Regions from separate parts of the Arthrobacter nitrophenolicus genome, predicted to be linked through region 1. Evidence: predicted binding sites of a transcription regulator. Region 1 holds the regulator's gene; the other holds the start of a gene.

Evidence for each region. Region 1 encodes HspR, which represses chaperone genes until heat shock. Its sites were predicted from a motif close to AAGTTGAGTCNNNNNGACTCAACTT; they were not measured.
Region 2: clpB (ATP-dependent chaperone ClpB) is a predicted target of HspR. The motif match lies at 2,966-2,990, and genes of this name have one in related genera.

Annotation. Positions count from the first base shown of each region.
Region 1 is NZ_CP174504.1:1,372,367-1,379,577, forward strand. It holds gene ACJJV6_RS06460 (NAD(P)H-dependent oxidoreductase) at 1-150, shown strand, start outside; gene ACJJV6_RS06465 (putative quinol monooxygenase) at 265-576, shown strand; gene ACJJV6_RS06470 (gluconokinase) at 576-1,112, shown strand; gene ACJJV6_RS06475 (aldehyde dehydrogenase family protein) at 1,242-2,651, shown strand; gene ACJJV6_RS06480 (hypothetical protein) at 2,723-3,109, opposite strand; gene ACJJV6_RS06485 (heat shock protein transcriptional repressor HspR) at 3,275-3,700, opposite strand; gene ACJJV6_RS06490 (DnaJ C-terminal domain-containing protein) at 3,716-4,687, opposite strand; gene ACJJV6_RS06495 (nucleotide exchange factor GrpE) at 4,778-5,461, opposite strand; gene dnaK (molecular chaperone DnaK) at 5,465-7,211, opposite strand, start outside.
Region 2 is NZ_CP174504.1:1,268,068-1,275,278, reverse strand. It holds gene ACJJV6_RS06010 (molybdopterin-binding protein) at 1-201, shown strand, start outside; gene modA (molybdate ABC transporter substrate-binding protein) at 198-995, shown strand; gene ACJJV6_RS06000 (ABC transporter permease) at 992-1,840, shown strand; gene ACJJV6_RS05995 (sulfate/molybdate ABC transporter ATP-binding protein) at 1,837-2,895, shown strand; gene clpB (ATP-dependent chaperone ClpB) at 3,019-5,658, shown strand; gene ACJJV6_RS05985 (septum formation family protein) at 5,722-6,441, opposite strand; gene ACJJV6_RS05980 (DUF3073 domain-containing protein) at 6,716-6,949, shown strand; gene ACJJV6_RS05975 (VOC family protein) at 7,207-7,211, shown strand, end outside.

The sequences.
Region 1 (7,211 bases):
GCCCACCACGTGGAACTTCGCAATGACGTACCCAAGGGCGGCATCGTCCGCTGGGAAGACGTCATCATGGACGACTCGCTCGCCCAGGCCCTCGAACTGCGTCGCGAAACCGAGGCCCTTGCCCTCGAGGAAAACCTCGCCCGCAGCTAAGTCCGAAACACTCTGCAGACGTTCGGCGCGGACCCACGGACTTCAGCCGCCGGTCCGCGCCGCGTCCGCAAGCACCCTCCCGCGCCCACACCCTCCTACTAGGAGACACCTCATATGACCATCGTCGTCACCGCTGCTTTCAGCCCGAAGGAAGGCGCCTTCGACCAGGTCGTCGCCGCCCTCTCTCCAGCAATCAGTGAAGTGCACCAGGAACCCGGCTGCCTGCTCTATGCGATACACGAAGCCCCAAACAACCAGATATTCATGATCGAAAAATGGGAATCAGCTGAGCTGCTCGACGCCCACGGCCAAGGTGAACCGGTCAAACGCCTGAACGCCTCCCTCGAAGGCCTGCTGGAAAAACCCGTCGTCGTGACCAGGCTCGTGCCAATCCCCGCAGGAACAGCACAACAGGGAGCGCTGTAGTGAATAGCCCTATTGTTGTCATGGGCGTGTCGGGCGCGGGCAAGACTGAGGTAGGCACTGCCCTGGCAGCCCGGCTCGGGGCAACCTTCAAGGACGCTGACGACCTGCACCCCTTGCCGAACGTTCAAAAGATGGCAGCCGGCGTACCGCTCACCGATGAAGACAGATGGCCGTGGCTTCGCCTGGTCGGCGCAGAACTCGCGGGCGAACACGCTAACGGGATCGTGGTTGCCTGTTCGGCCCTCAAACGCGCCTACCGTGACGCTATCCGCGCAGCCGCCCCTTCCACCAGGTTCATCCTGTTAAAGGTCGAGCCTTCGGTATTGCAGCAGCGGTTGGTCCAGCGTCCAGGACACTTCATGCCTGCATCCCTTCTCACCTCACAGCTGGAGACACTTGAGGCCCTGGAAACGGCCGAAGCCGGAATGACCTTGATATCCGAAGGCGGCATTGAAGCGGTCACCGATCAGATTCTCGCAAATCTCCGCCGAGGACATCTCGCAGTAAAGGCCGGTATCAATCAGAACGGAACATAAGACCGTTCCTTCCACGCCAAGGGCCTTGCGCCAAAAGACAAGAGCGGAGCCGGGGCGGTAAACCACACTGGGGGGTAACCCGCTACGCCGCCCGGCTGGCGTCCTTGCCTACTCGAAGTGGAGTATCCCTTGGAAACCTATGATGCGCTCCTCGCGTCCATCACGCCCACGTCCGGTCCCAGCCGGACCATCCTGAACCCTGCCACGGGCGAAGCCGTGGGCGAGGCCCCCATCCATGACCTTGAGTTCCTGGAGGACGCCGTCGCCACCGCCGTCGAAACCCAGCCCGCGTGGGCGGCGCTGGGCCGCGAGGCAAGGTCCGCCGCGCTCCTGAAAGCAGCCGACGCCGTCGAACGCTCCGCCGAGGAACTCGCCCAGCTGCTCTCCCGCGAACAGGGAAAACCCCTCAACGGCCCCAACGCCCGCTTCGAAGTGGGCGCCTGCGTGGCCTGGCTCCGCGCCACCGCCGGCCTGCCGCTGGAACCGGAAACGATCGTGGACGACGGCGAGACCCGCGCCGAACTGCACTACAAGCCCATCGGCGTCGTCGCCGCCATCGGCCCCTGGAACTGGCCCATGATGATCGCCATCTGGCAGATCGCCCCCGCCCTGCGCATGGGCAACACCGTCGTCGTCAAACCCTCCGGCAACACCCCGCTCTCCGTCCTGGCCCTGGTCAAAGTCCTCAACGAAGAACTCCCCGAAGGCATCCTCACCACAGTCTCCTGCGGCCGCGAAGTCGGCGCCCGCCTCACCAACCACCCCGCGATCGGCAAAATCATGTTCACCGGCTCCACCGCCGCCGGCCGCGCCATCATCAAATCCTCCGCAGACACCGTCAAACGCCTCACCCTCGAACTCGGCGGCAACGACGCCGGCATCGTCCTGCCCGACGCCGACCCCAAGGCCATCGCCGAAGACATCTTCTGGGGCGCCTTCCTCAACACCGGCCAAACCTGCGCCGCCCTCAAACGCCTCTACGTCCACGACGACATCTACGACGCCGTCTGCGAGGAACTCACCACCTTCGCCAAAGCCATGCCCATGGGCAACGGCCTGGACGAAACCAACGTCCTGGGCCCACTGCAGAACAAAGCCCAATACGACGTCGTCGCCAACCTCGTCCAGGCAGCCAAAGACTCCGGCGCCCGCATCCTCCTCGGCGGCAACCCGGACCCCGACCAGCCCGGCTACTTCTACCCCACCACCCTGGTCGCCGACATCGACAACAACAACCCGCTCGTCGCCGAAGAACAGTTCGGGCCGGCCCTGCCGATCATCCGCTACAGCACCATCGACGAAGCAGTGGAAAAAGCCAACGCCCTCGACGTCGGCCTCGGCGCCTCCGTCTGGTCCTCCAACCCCGCCGCCGCCCGCGACGTCGCCACCCGCATCCAGGCCGGCACCGTCTGGATCAACCGCCACGGCGCCGTGGACCCCCGCATCCCCTTCGGCGGCGCCAAACAATCCGGCTACGGCCTCGAATTCGGCGTCGAAGGCCTCAAGCACCTCGGCGTCCCCCAGGTGATCAACGGCTAGGAAAGCGTTGGAGACGGGAGCCCCGCATGCCGGCCGGTGTGCGGGGCTCCCGGGCTTTTAAGGTGCTGCCGCTACCCCATGGCCGGCGCGGCGGAAGTGCGGCCGGCCAACTGCCGGCGGGCCCAGCGGGCCAGCTTCTTGCCCTTGCCCTTCCACCAGTTGTCCTCGTCCTTGTCATGGTGCAGGCGGAAAATGATGGCCACCAGGACGAACATGCCCATGACCACGTCAACCCAGGACGCCACCACCAGGGCGATCAGCACGGTGAGTCCGTTGGCGATGATGGACGGGACGGCCAGGGTCCGGAACACGGTGCTGGCCACGTACCGCCGGTGCGACCGCGGAACGGACAGGGCACGCACCATGTCGAAACACACGCAGACCACCACGATGGTCTGCCCGATGGCCAGCAGGATCTGGCCGGGAACCGAGCCGCTGAACGCGGCCACGGACTCCATCCCCGGGCTCATGGCCGGGCCTTATGCTGAGAACCACACATCAAAAACCCCCAGAAACTGATGGAACCACCGCTGATCCAGCGGTGGTTCCATTCAAGTTTCCGGGGGCGGACGGGGCACGAGTAGTGTGTACTCGAATTTCCCGGGGCGCCTGAAGCCAGGTACTTACTGGCCGATGGCCCTGGGCCGCCACAGCACCACGGCCTGCGACCGGGGCCGGGGGCGCTGGCCGCGGGCCAGGCTCACCACGTCGCCCGCCGCGCCGGCGGCGAAAATGCGGGAATCGAACGGCTGTGGCCTGCGGCCAAGTTCCTCCGTGAGTTCAGCGACCCGCCGCTGCAGGGCGGCCACCTGGTTTTCGAGCTCCAGGATGCGCTTGATCCCCTCCAGCGAAACGCCCTCCTGGGACAGCCGCTGCACCTCGCGCAGCATGTTGACGTCCCGCTGCGAGTACCGGCGGGACTTCCCCGGCGCGCGGCTGGGCTTGACGATGCCCAGCCGGTCGTACTGCCGCAGGGTCTGCGGGTGCATGTCCGCCAGCTCGGCCGCCACCGAAATCACGAAGATGGGCTGGTCAACGTTGATGTCCACCGAACACCTCCGCTGCTAGAGCCGGGCCTTGGCGGCCAGGCCCTCTCGGACGTCCGAACCGGCTGTGGCCTCGGCAAACGCCTTGACCGCCGCTTCGGCTTCCTTGTTCAGGTTCTTCGGGACCGCGACGTCGATGGTCACCAGCAGGTCGCCGGTCGCCTTCGAGGTCTTCACGCCCTTGCCCTTCACCCGCAGGGTACGGCCCGACGGCGTCCCCGCCGGAACGCGGACCCGCACCTTATCGCCGTCGATGGTGGGCACCTCGATGTCGGCACCCAGCGCAGCCTCCGGGAAGGTGACGGGGACGTGGATCCGCAGGTTGTCGCCGTCGCGCGTGTAAAACGGATGGGGCTGGACCGAGACGGACACCACCAGGTCGCCGTTTCCGGCGGGGCTCGGCTGGCCCTTGCCGCGGACACGCACCTTCTGGCCGTCCTTGATGCCGGCCGGAACCCGGACGTCGATCACTTCACCGCTGGGTTCCCGCAGGCCGATGGTGGTGCCGCGGATGGAACCGGCAAAGGAAATGCTGGTGGAGGCGGTACGGTCCGCCCCCTTCTGCGGGGCCCGCTGGAAGCCGGTCTGGCCGAAGCCGCCGCCGAACAGGTCGGCGAACTCGGGCGGGATCCCGCCCGCGGCAGGGTTGAACCCGCCCGCATGCCGGCCCGTATTGCCGGTGAAGAGGCCGCCGAACAGGTCCTCGAACCCGCCGTTGCCGGCGCCGGCGCTGCCGGGGGCGAACCGGGCACCGCCACCCATGGCACGGATGGCGTCGTACTGCTGGCGTTCCTCGGGATCGGACAGCACCGAGTAGGCCTCGGAGATGTCCTTGAACTTCTTCTCGGAGGCAGTGTTTCCCGCGTTGGTATCAGGGTGGTGCTCGCGGGCCAGCTTCCGGTAAGCCTTCTTGATATCGGCGTCGGAAGCGTCCTTGGCAACACCAAGGATCTTATAAAAGTCCTTGTCCACCCAATCCTGGCTAGCCAATGGCGTTTCCTTTCAAAAGTTATGGGTCGGTGGTTGAGCCTCAGGGTTTCGACAGGCTCAACCACCGAGACTCAACCACCGAAGGTAATGCTACGCAGGGACCGCCACAATCACCTGGGCTGCGCGGAGGACGCGTTCTCCTGACTTGTAGCCGGAGCGGAGCACCTGGCTGACGGTGTCAACCTCGATGTCCTCACCGGGCTGCTGGATCAGGGCCTCGTGAATCGTGGGGTCAAACTCCACGCCGGTTTCGTCGATGCGGACCAGGCCGTAGGTCTTCAGCGCGTTCTCCAGCTTGGTGGCGATCGCGGCGAAGGGACCGTCGGTCAGGTCGCCGTGCTGCCGCGCGGCGTCGACGTCGTCCAGGACCGGAAGCAGGGAGTTAAGGACGCCGATGACGGCCATCTCCCCTGCCACGGCGCGGTCGCGTTCGACGCGCTTGCGGTAGTTGACGTACTCGGCCTGCAGGCGGAGGAGATCGTTCTTCAGTTCGACCGCCTCTGCATTGCCGGAGCCAGCCGGAACCCCCTGGGCCACGGACTCCTCGGCGGGCACCTCGATGCCGTTGAGGATCTCCTCGGCCTGGGCCAGTGCGTCGCCGTCCGAATCCTGGGCGTCGGCTCCGGATTCGGGGGCGGACTGGCTGCCCTCGGGGTGCCGTGCCTGGCCGGTCACCGGGTCAACCTTGCGGTTGTCCCGGATGACCGGTTCGGAGGCGCCGCCCTGCTGGCCCGCGGATGAGTTGTGCTCTTCCTCGTTACCGTGGTGCGGCATGGTTTACTTCTTCGCTTCGTCTTCGTCGATGATCTCGGCGTCGACGATGTCCTCGTCGGCCTTGGACCCCTCCGGCCCTGCTGCGCCTTCGGCACCTGCGGCACCGGTGGCGCCGTCGGGCGAACCGGCCTGGGAGTAGATGGCCTCGCCGAGCTTCGTCTGGGAAGCCTGCAGCTTCTCGAACGCAGCCTTCACAGCGGCATCGTCGGTGCCTTCGAGGGCCTTCTTGAGGCTGTCGACGTCGGCCTGGACCTCGGTCTTGACCTCTTCCGGCAGCTTGTCCGCGTTGTCGGCGATGAGCTTGTCCACGGAGTAGGCGAGCTGCTCGGCCGTGTTGCGGGTGTCGGTGGCCTCGCGGCGGGCCTTGTCCTCGGCTGCGTGCTCCTCGGCGTCACGGACCATGCGGTCGATGTCTTCCTTGGAGAGCGCGGTGCCGCCGGTGATGGTCATGGACTGTTCCTTGCCGGTGCCCTTGTCCTTCGCGGAGACGTGGACGATGCCGTTCGCGTCGATGTCGAAGGTGACCTCAATCTGCGGGATGCCGCGGGGTGCCGGGGCGATGCCGGTGAGCTCGAAGGTGCCCAGCGGCTTGTTGTCGCGGGTGAACTCACGCTCGCCCTGGAAGACCTGGATGGCCACGGACGGCTGGTTGTCATCTGCCGTGGTGAAGGTCTCGGACCGCTTGGTGGGGATGGCGGTGTTGCGCTCGATCAGGTGCGTCATCACGCCACCCTTGGTCTCGATGCCGAGGGACAGCGGGGTGACGTCGATCAGGAGGACGTCCTTGCGCTCACCCTTCAGCACACCGGCCTGCAGGGCGGCACCAACGGCAACGACCTCGTCCGGGTTGACGCCCTTGTTCGGTTCCTTGCCGCCGGCCAGTTCCTTGACCAGGTCGTAGACGGCAGGCATACGGGTGGAGCCACCGACCAGCACGATGTGGTTGATGTCCGTCAGCTTGATGCCGGCTTCCTTGATGACGTCGTGGAACGGCTTCTTGGTGCGCTCCAGCAGGTCCTTGGTGAGGTCCTGGAACTTGGCGCGGGTCAGCTGCTCGTCCAGGTGGACCGGGCCGTCGGGGGTGACGGACAGGTACTGGAGCGAGACGTTGGTGCTGGTGGAGGAGGACAGTTCCTTCTTGGCCTGCTCGGCAGCTTCGCGGAGGCGCTGCAGGGCGATCTTGTCCTTGGAGAGGTCGATGCCCTTGACCTTGAGCTGGTTCAGCAGGTAGTCAACCACGCGCTGGTCCCAGTCGTCGCCGCCGAGGCGGTTGTCACCGGCGGTGGCGCGCACCTGGATGGTGGAGAAGTTGTCTTCGTCCTTGCCGACTTCCAGCAGGGAGACGTCGAACGTACCGCCACCGAGGTCGAAGACCAGGATGAGTTCGTCTTCCTTGCCCTTGTCCAGGCCGTAGGCGAGGGCTGCGGCGGTGGGCTCGTTGACGATACGCAGGACATTGAGGCCCGCGATCTCGCCGGCTTCCTTGGTTGCCTGGCGCTCGGCGTCGTTGAAGTAGGCGGGAACGGTGATCACAGCGTCGGTGACCTTCTCGCCCAGGTAGGACTCGGCGTCGTTCTTCAGCTTCATGAGGATACGCGCGGAGATTTCCTGCGGGGTGTACTTCTTTTCGTCGATCGCCTTGGTCCAGTCAGTGCCCATGTGGCGCTTGACGGACGAGATGGTGCGTTCGATGTTGTTGACTGCCTGGCGCTTTGCGATTTCGCCAACCAGGACTTCGCCGGACTTGGAG
Region 2 (7,211 bases), 100 kb from region 1:
TTCATCGGCCTGGTGACGGACATCAAGGCGGACAAGGTCATGGCCCAGGTGGAGCTGCAGTGCGGCCCGTTCCGGGTGGTGTCCCTGATGAGCAGCGAGGCCGTCCGGGAGCTGGGGCTGGAGCCGGGGTCCATTGCCACCGCCGTGGTGAAGGCCACTAACGTGATTATCGAAACCCCGCAGGGGAAGGGCGCGCTGTGAGGCGGCAGGCCGGCGTCGTGCTTGCCGCCCTTGTCCTGGCAGCCGGGGTCCTGGCAGCCGGGCTCGCCGGCTGCTCCGGGGGCAGCGCCGCTCCCGGCCACTCCACCGGAGGAGCCGGCGGGACCCTGACCGTCTTCGCTGCCGCCTCGCTGAAATCCAGCTTCACCGAACTGGCCGGGATGTTCGAGGCGCAGAACCCCGGTACCGACGTCACCCTGAGTTTCGCCGGCTCGTCGGACCTGGCCACGCAGATCAGCCAGGGCGCACCCGCGGACGTCTTCGCCTCGGCGGACACCAGGAACATGGACAAGCTGCGGAACGCCGGGCTGCTCGACGGCGACCCGCAGGTCTTCGCCACCAACACCCTCGCCATCGCTGTCCCGCCCGGCAACCCTGCCCGCATCCGCTCCTTTGCCGACCTTTCCAGGACAGGCACACGGCTCGTCACCTGCGCCGTTCAGGTGCCGTGCGGTGCAGTGGCAGCCGCGGTGGCGGAACAGCAGGGGGCGGACCTGCAGCCGGTCAGCGAGGAAAACTCCGTCACCGACGTGCTGGGCAAGGTGGTGTCCGGAGAGGCTGATGCCGGCCTGGTCTATACGACGGACATCCGTTCCGCCGGTGACAAGGTGGAAAGCGTCCCGTTCCCCGAAGCGGCGGGGATGGTGAACAGCTATCCGGTCGCCGCAATGGCCGGCGGGAACACCACAGCCGCGCGCGCGTTCGTGGACCTGGTGGCCGGCCCCGAAGGCCGGCATGTGCTGGAACGGGCCGGTTTCGGGGCCGGCACCCCGTGACGCGGACGGCCTATACAGGCGTGCCCCGCTGGCTCTACGTCCTGGCAGTCCTGGCAGCCCTGGTCATTGTCCTTCCCCTGCTCGCCATCGTCAGCCGGGTCAACTGGGGCAATTTCCTGCCGCTGGTCACCTCGGAATCCGCCGTCACAGCGCTGGGACTCAGCCTTCGCACCTCGGCAGCGAGCACTGTGCTGTGCATCGTGCTCGGCGTTCCGCTGGCCCTTGTCCTGGCGCGCGGACGTTTTCCCTTGCTGGGCCTGCTGCGCTCGCTGGTGCTGCTGCCGCTGGTGCTGCCGCCCGTCGTCGGAGGCATCGCACTGCTGTACACGTTCGGCCGGCAGGGCCTGCTGGGCGGGACACTGGACGTGCTCGGACTCCAGGTCGCCTTCTCCACCACGGCGGTGGTCCTGGCCCAGACGTTCGTGGCGCTGCCGTTCCTGGTGGTCAGCCTGGAAGGGGCGCTGCGGACTGGGGGGCAGAAGTACGAGGCCGTGGCGGCCACGCTCGGCGCGCCGCCCGGCGTTGTTTTCCGCCGCGTCACGCTGCCGCTGATGCTGCCCGGCCTGGCGTCCGGCGCGGTGCTGTCCTTTGCCCGCAGCCTGGGCGAGTTCGGGGCCACCCTCACGTTTGCCGGCAGCCTGCAGGGGGTCACCCGGACCTTGCCGCTGGAAATCTACCTGCAGCGGGAGACGGACCCGGATGCCGCCCTCGCGCTGTCACTGGTCCTGGTGGCGGTGGCTGTGGCCGTGGTGGCACTCGCCTACCGGCGCCCCCGCAGCAGCGCCCGGCAGGCTTCGGGTGAACGGACGACGGCGGCCGCCCCGGCGGGAGGGGTTCTGCCGTGACGTTCTCCTACCACGCAGCCGTGGCTGAGCGGGGCTTCGACGTGGCCCTGGACGTGGCACCGGGCGAAACGCTCGCGGTCATGGGCCCGAACGGGGCGGGCAAGTCCACCCTGCTGTCCACCATCGCCGGCCTGCTCAAGCCGGACACCGGCCGCGCGCACCTCGATGGCCGCGCGCTCTTCCACCTGGACGGCACCACCCGCCGGTGGGCCCCGCCGCACAGCCGGGGTGCCGCCCTCCTGGCACAGGAAGCCCTGCTGTTTCCGCACCTCACTGCCCTGGAGAACGTGGCCTTCGGGCCGCGGAGCAGGGGGGCCTCCCGGCGGACAGCCGAGGGCGAGGCCCGGCGCTGGCTGGCGGAAGTGGAGGCAGCGGACCTGGCCGGGCGGCGTCCGGCCGAGCTCTCCGGCGGGCAGGCGCAGCGGGTGGCGGTGGCACGCGCGCTCGCCGCCGATCCCGCCCTCCTCCTGCTGGACGAACCGCTGGCGGCGCTGGACATCCACTCAGCCCCGATGCTGCGCCGCCTGCTCAAACGCGTGCTCGCCGGCCGGCAGGCCATCATCGTCACGCACGATGTGCTGGACGCGCTGATGCTCGCGGACCGGGTGGCCATCCTGGAGGGTGGCCGCATCGTGGAGGTAGGCCCCACCCGGCAGGTGCTCGAACGGCCCCGGAGTTCCTTCGCCGCCGGCCTGGCCGGGCTGAACTTCGTGCCGGGCACGCTGACGGCCAACGGGGTCAGGACCAGCCAGGGGCGGGAGGTTTACGGGCACCTGGAGGATGCCGGCCAGGTGCGGGCGGCGGGCCGGCCCGGCGTGGCGGTGTTTCCGCCGTCGGCCGTGTCGGTGTTCGTGACCGACGCGCACGGCAGCCCCCGCAACTCCTTCGCCGTCGCCATCACGGACCTGGAGCCCCACGGCGACCAGATCCGGGTCCGGGCGGGCGGGATGGCGGCGGACATCACCCCGGCGGCCTCGGCCGACCTGGGGCTGGTTCCCGGCATGACGGTGCATTTCGTGGTCAAGTCCGCCGAGGTGTCCGTCTACGAGGCATGACCGGGGGGACTTCCGGCTCTGGACAGGGGTTTCGCCGTGGGCAAACATGGCTAGTGAATCAGTCGTCACAAAGTTGAGCGTAGTAGACTCAACTTAGGAAAACTGCCCTGAAAGGAGCTCTCTTTGGACGTCAAATTCACCACCAAGAGCCAGGAGGCTCTTTCGGCTGCGGCCATGAACGCCTCCACGGCCGGCAACCCGCAGGTGGAGCCCGCGCACCTGCTCAAGGCGCTGATGGACCAGCGTGAAGGCGTTGCCGTTGCGCTGCTGCGCGCCACCGGCGCCGAGCCGGACGCGGTCAGCGTCCAGGCCAGCAGCGCCATCAAGGCACTGCCCGCCACGTCCGGCGGTTCCAGCCAGCAGGCGCAGCTCTCCCGTCCCGCGCTGCAGGCCATCCAGAACGCCAAGGAGGAAGCCGACCGGCTGGGCGACACCTTCGTCTCCACCGAGGTCCTCCTCCTGGGCCTTGCGGGCGGAAACGATGCAGCGGCGCGGGTGCTGCGCGACGCCGGCGCCTCCCGCGAAGCACTGCTCGCCGCCCTGCCGGGTGTCCGCGGTGACCGCAAGGTGGACAGCCCGGACCCGGAGAATACCTTCCAGGCCCTTGAGAAGTACGGCGCGGACCTCACTGCCATGGCCCGTGCCGGCAAACTGGACCCGGTAATCGGCCGTGACTCCGAAATCCGGCGCGTGGTCCAGGTCCTGAGCCGCCGCACCAAGAACAACCCGGTACTCATCGGTGAACCGGGTGTGGGCAAGACGGCCGTGGTGGAAGGGCTGGCGCAGCGGATGGTGGCGGGCGACGTCCCGGAAAGCCTGCGCGGCAAGACGCTGATCTCGCTGGACCTTGGTTCCATGGTTGCCGGCGCAAAGTACCGCGGCGAATTCGAAGAGCGGCTGAAGGCCGTCCTTGAGGAGATCAAGGGCTCCGAAGGGCAGATTGTCACCTTTATCGACGAGATCCATACCGTTGTGGGCGCCGGTGCCACCGGCGATTCCTCGATGGACGCGGGCAACATGCTTAAGCCCATGCTGGCCCGCGGCGAGCTGCGGCTGATCGGTGCCACCACCCTGGATGAGTACCGCGAAAACATCGAGAAGGACGCGGCGCTCGAACGCCGGTTCCAGCAGGTCTATGTTGGCGAGCCCAGCGTGGAGGACACCATCGGCATCCTCCGCGGCCTGAAGGAACGCTACGAGGCGCACCACAAGGTGTCCATCGCGGACTCTGCCCTGGTGGCCGCCGCGACGTTGTCCAACCGCTACATCTCGGGCCGGCAGCTGCCGGACAAGGCCATCGACCTGGTGGACGAGGCCGCGTCCCGGCTGCGGATGGAGATCGACTCCGCTCCGGAGGAAATCGACCAGCTCCAGCGCCTGGTGGACCGGCTCACTATGGAGGAGCTGGCCCTGCAGGACGAGAAGGACGAGGCGTCGGTGGAGCGGCTGGCAGCCCTTCGCGCGGACAAGGCGGACAAGGAAGAGGAGCTCAACGGGCTGAAAGCCCGCTGGGAGGCAGAGAAGGCGGGCCTCAACCGGGTGGGCGACCTGAAGGCCAAGCTGGACGAGCTGCGGTCCGCCGCGGACAAGGCCCAGCGCGAAGGCGACCTGGAAACTGCTTCCCGGATCCTCTACGGCGAGATCCCTGCGCTGGAACGCGAGCTGAACATGGCTGCGGAAGCCGAAGCCGCCGTCACCGACAAATCCTCACAAATGGTGGCCGAGGAAGTGACGGCCGAGGACATCGCCGAGGTGATCTCCGCCTGGACCGGCATCCCCGCTGGCCGCATGCTGCAGGGCGAAAGCCAGAAGCTGCTGCACATGGAGGAGGAGCTGGGCAGGCGGCTGATCGGCCAGGCCAAGGCCGTTGCGGCGGTGTCTGATGCCGTCCGGCGTGCCCGGGCCGGCATCAGCGACCCCAACCGGCCCACCGGCTCGTTCCTCTTCCTGGGTCCCACCGGCGTCGGCAAGACCGAACTGGCCAAGGCCCTGGCTGACTTCCTGTTCGACGACGAACGCGCCATGGTGCGCATCGACATGTCCGAGTACGGCGAGAAGCACTCCGTGGCACGGCTTGTGGGCGCGCCTCCGGGCTACATCGGCTACGAGGAGGGCGGCCAGCTGACCGAGGCCGTGCGCCGCAGGCCGTACTCCGTGGTGCTGCTGGATGAGGTGGAGAAGGCCCACCCCGAAGTCTTCGACATCCTCCTGCAGGTGCTCGACGACGGCCGGCTCACCGACGGGCAGGGCCGCACCGTGGACTTCCGCAACGTCATCCTGGTGCTGACCTCCAACCTGGGCAGCCAGTTCCTGGTGGATCAGTCCCTGGATGCCGAAGCCAAGCGGAACGCCGTCATGGCCACCGTCAACGCGTCCTTCAAGCCGGAGTTCCTGAACCGGCTGGACGAGGTGGTGCTGTTCGACGCGCTCAGTGTGGAGGAACTCTCGCGGATCGTGGACCTGCATGTTGCCGAACTGGGGCGCCGCCTGCACGAACGCAGGCTGACCCTGGACGTCACCGACGCCGCCAAGGAATGGCTGGCCATCTCCGGCTTCGATCCCGCGTACGGCGCCCGTCCGCTCCGCCGGCTGGTGCAGCGCGAAATCGGCGACCGGCTGGCCAAGTCCATCCTGGCCGGGGATATCAGCGACGGCGACACCGTGCTGGTGGATACGGCGGACGCCGGGGAGCTTTCCAGCGACGACGTCGACGCCCTGACCGGTGCCCTGAGCTCGGGCCTGTCCGTGCGGCGGAAGGGCTAACGCCCCGCTGGCCCTGACGGGCCGGCCGAATATCAGCAGGCGTGCTGCCCTGGCGGTTTTCCGCTAGGGCAGCACGCTTGCGTTAATGACGTTGCCGCCGGGGGCCGAGACGTAGCAGTCCACCCTGCGGTCCCCGGAATCCCAGCTGGTGCTGCTCGGAAAGCTGCGCTGGAAGTTGAGCTGGTATTCGTTGGCGGCCGGGCCCAGCTTCGCCGCCTGGCACGCTTCCAGCGCCTTGGCCTTGAGCGCTTCGGCGCCGGGGTAAGCCTCGGAGTCCGGGTAGCGGAAAACGGCCACCAGCTGCGCGGAATGGGCCGTATCGCAGGGCACCATCCTGGAAGCCAGGGCCTCGGGGTCGAAGTCTGCAAAGCAGTCGCCCAACGCATATTCGCCAGGCTGCACGCCTTCACGCGGCAGGGGGAGCGGTGTTGCCCGCGGCGTGACGCTTGTCTCCAGGACGCCGGGATTGCCCCGGGCCTCTTCCGACCCCGCCCCCGAGTTCAGCCACATTGCGAGCCACACCAGGCCACCAACCACCGCCACGAGGACGACGCCGAACAGCACCTTCCACAGCGTCCGCTGCGTTCCCGGCCGCACCCTGCGGGACGGTGGCTGCTCAGGTTCGGGCAGTGGCCGGGACCACGTGACGGACGCCGGCGGCGGGGCCGGTGCCGGGTTTGGTCCGGCGGCAGGGTTCTGGGCGGCAGGGTTTTTGGCGGGCACCTTGGGGAGCCCGGCTGTGGGCGGCGAGGCGGGCTTCGGCGGGACGTCCTGGTGGTTCACGTGGGTGCATCCTCCTGCAGTCTGTCCGGGTGGGCAGCGGGTCAGCCATCCAGTTTCGGCAGTTGTTTAAGCGACTCTACCGAAGAAAAAAGCTGGAAACTCGGGGGCGCAGCGGGGGAATGGTAGCGCAGGGCACTGTAGGGGGCCCTGACTGGCAAGCAGGGGCCGCCGAAAGCATGTAATCTAGGTGTACGACAAATTGACCAAACATTCCGGGGCCTCACCATCGCCAAAGGTGACCACCTCCGGTCCAAGTACAAAAGGGGGTCACGCCATGGGGCGCGGCCGTCAAAAGGCAAAAGCTACCAAGCAGGCTCGGGATATAAAGTACTACTCCCCGAACACTGACTATTCGGCACTTCAGCGTGAGCTGACGGGCCCAAGCAGTCGTGCCACGAGCCATTACGCGAATGAGCCGGTTGAGCCGGACTATTCGGCGTATGTGGATAAGTACGCGGATGATTTGGAAGAAGACGACGACGAGGTAGACACCCGTCGCATCGGCTAGTTGTCGCAAGCTGCCAGGCCTACAAGAGGGCAGCCCTGTGACGCCGCCGCACTAACGGAAACAGCACCTTACCCTGCCGTGCCCGCCGGTGCAGCGCTTCTTTTTCGGTACCCGCATCCCGGCGGATGCAGGTCCTGACATCAGTTAGGAAGCCCGTTGTTTGCACTCATTGAGTGCAGGCAGCGGGCTTTTCCTGGTTCCCCCAGCCCCCTGGTTCCCCGAGCCTGAATTTCTCAGCCCCCGTGTAGCGTTGGGGCATGCC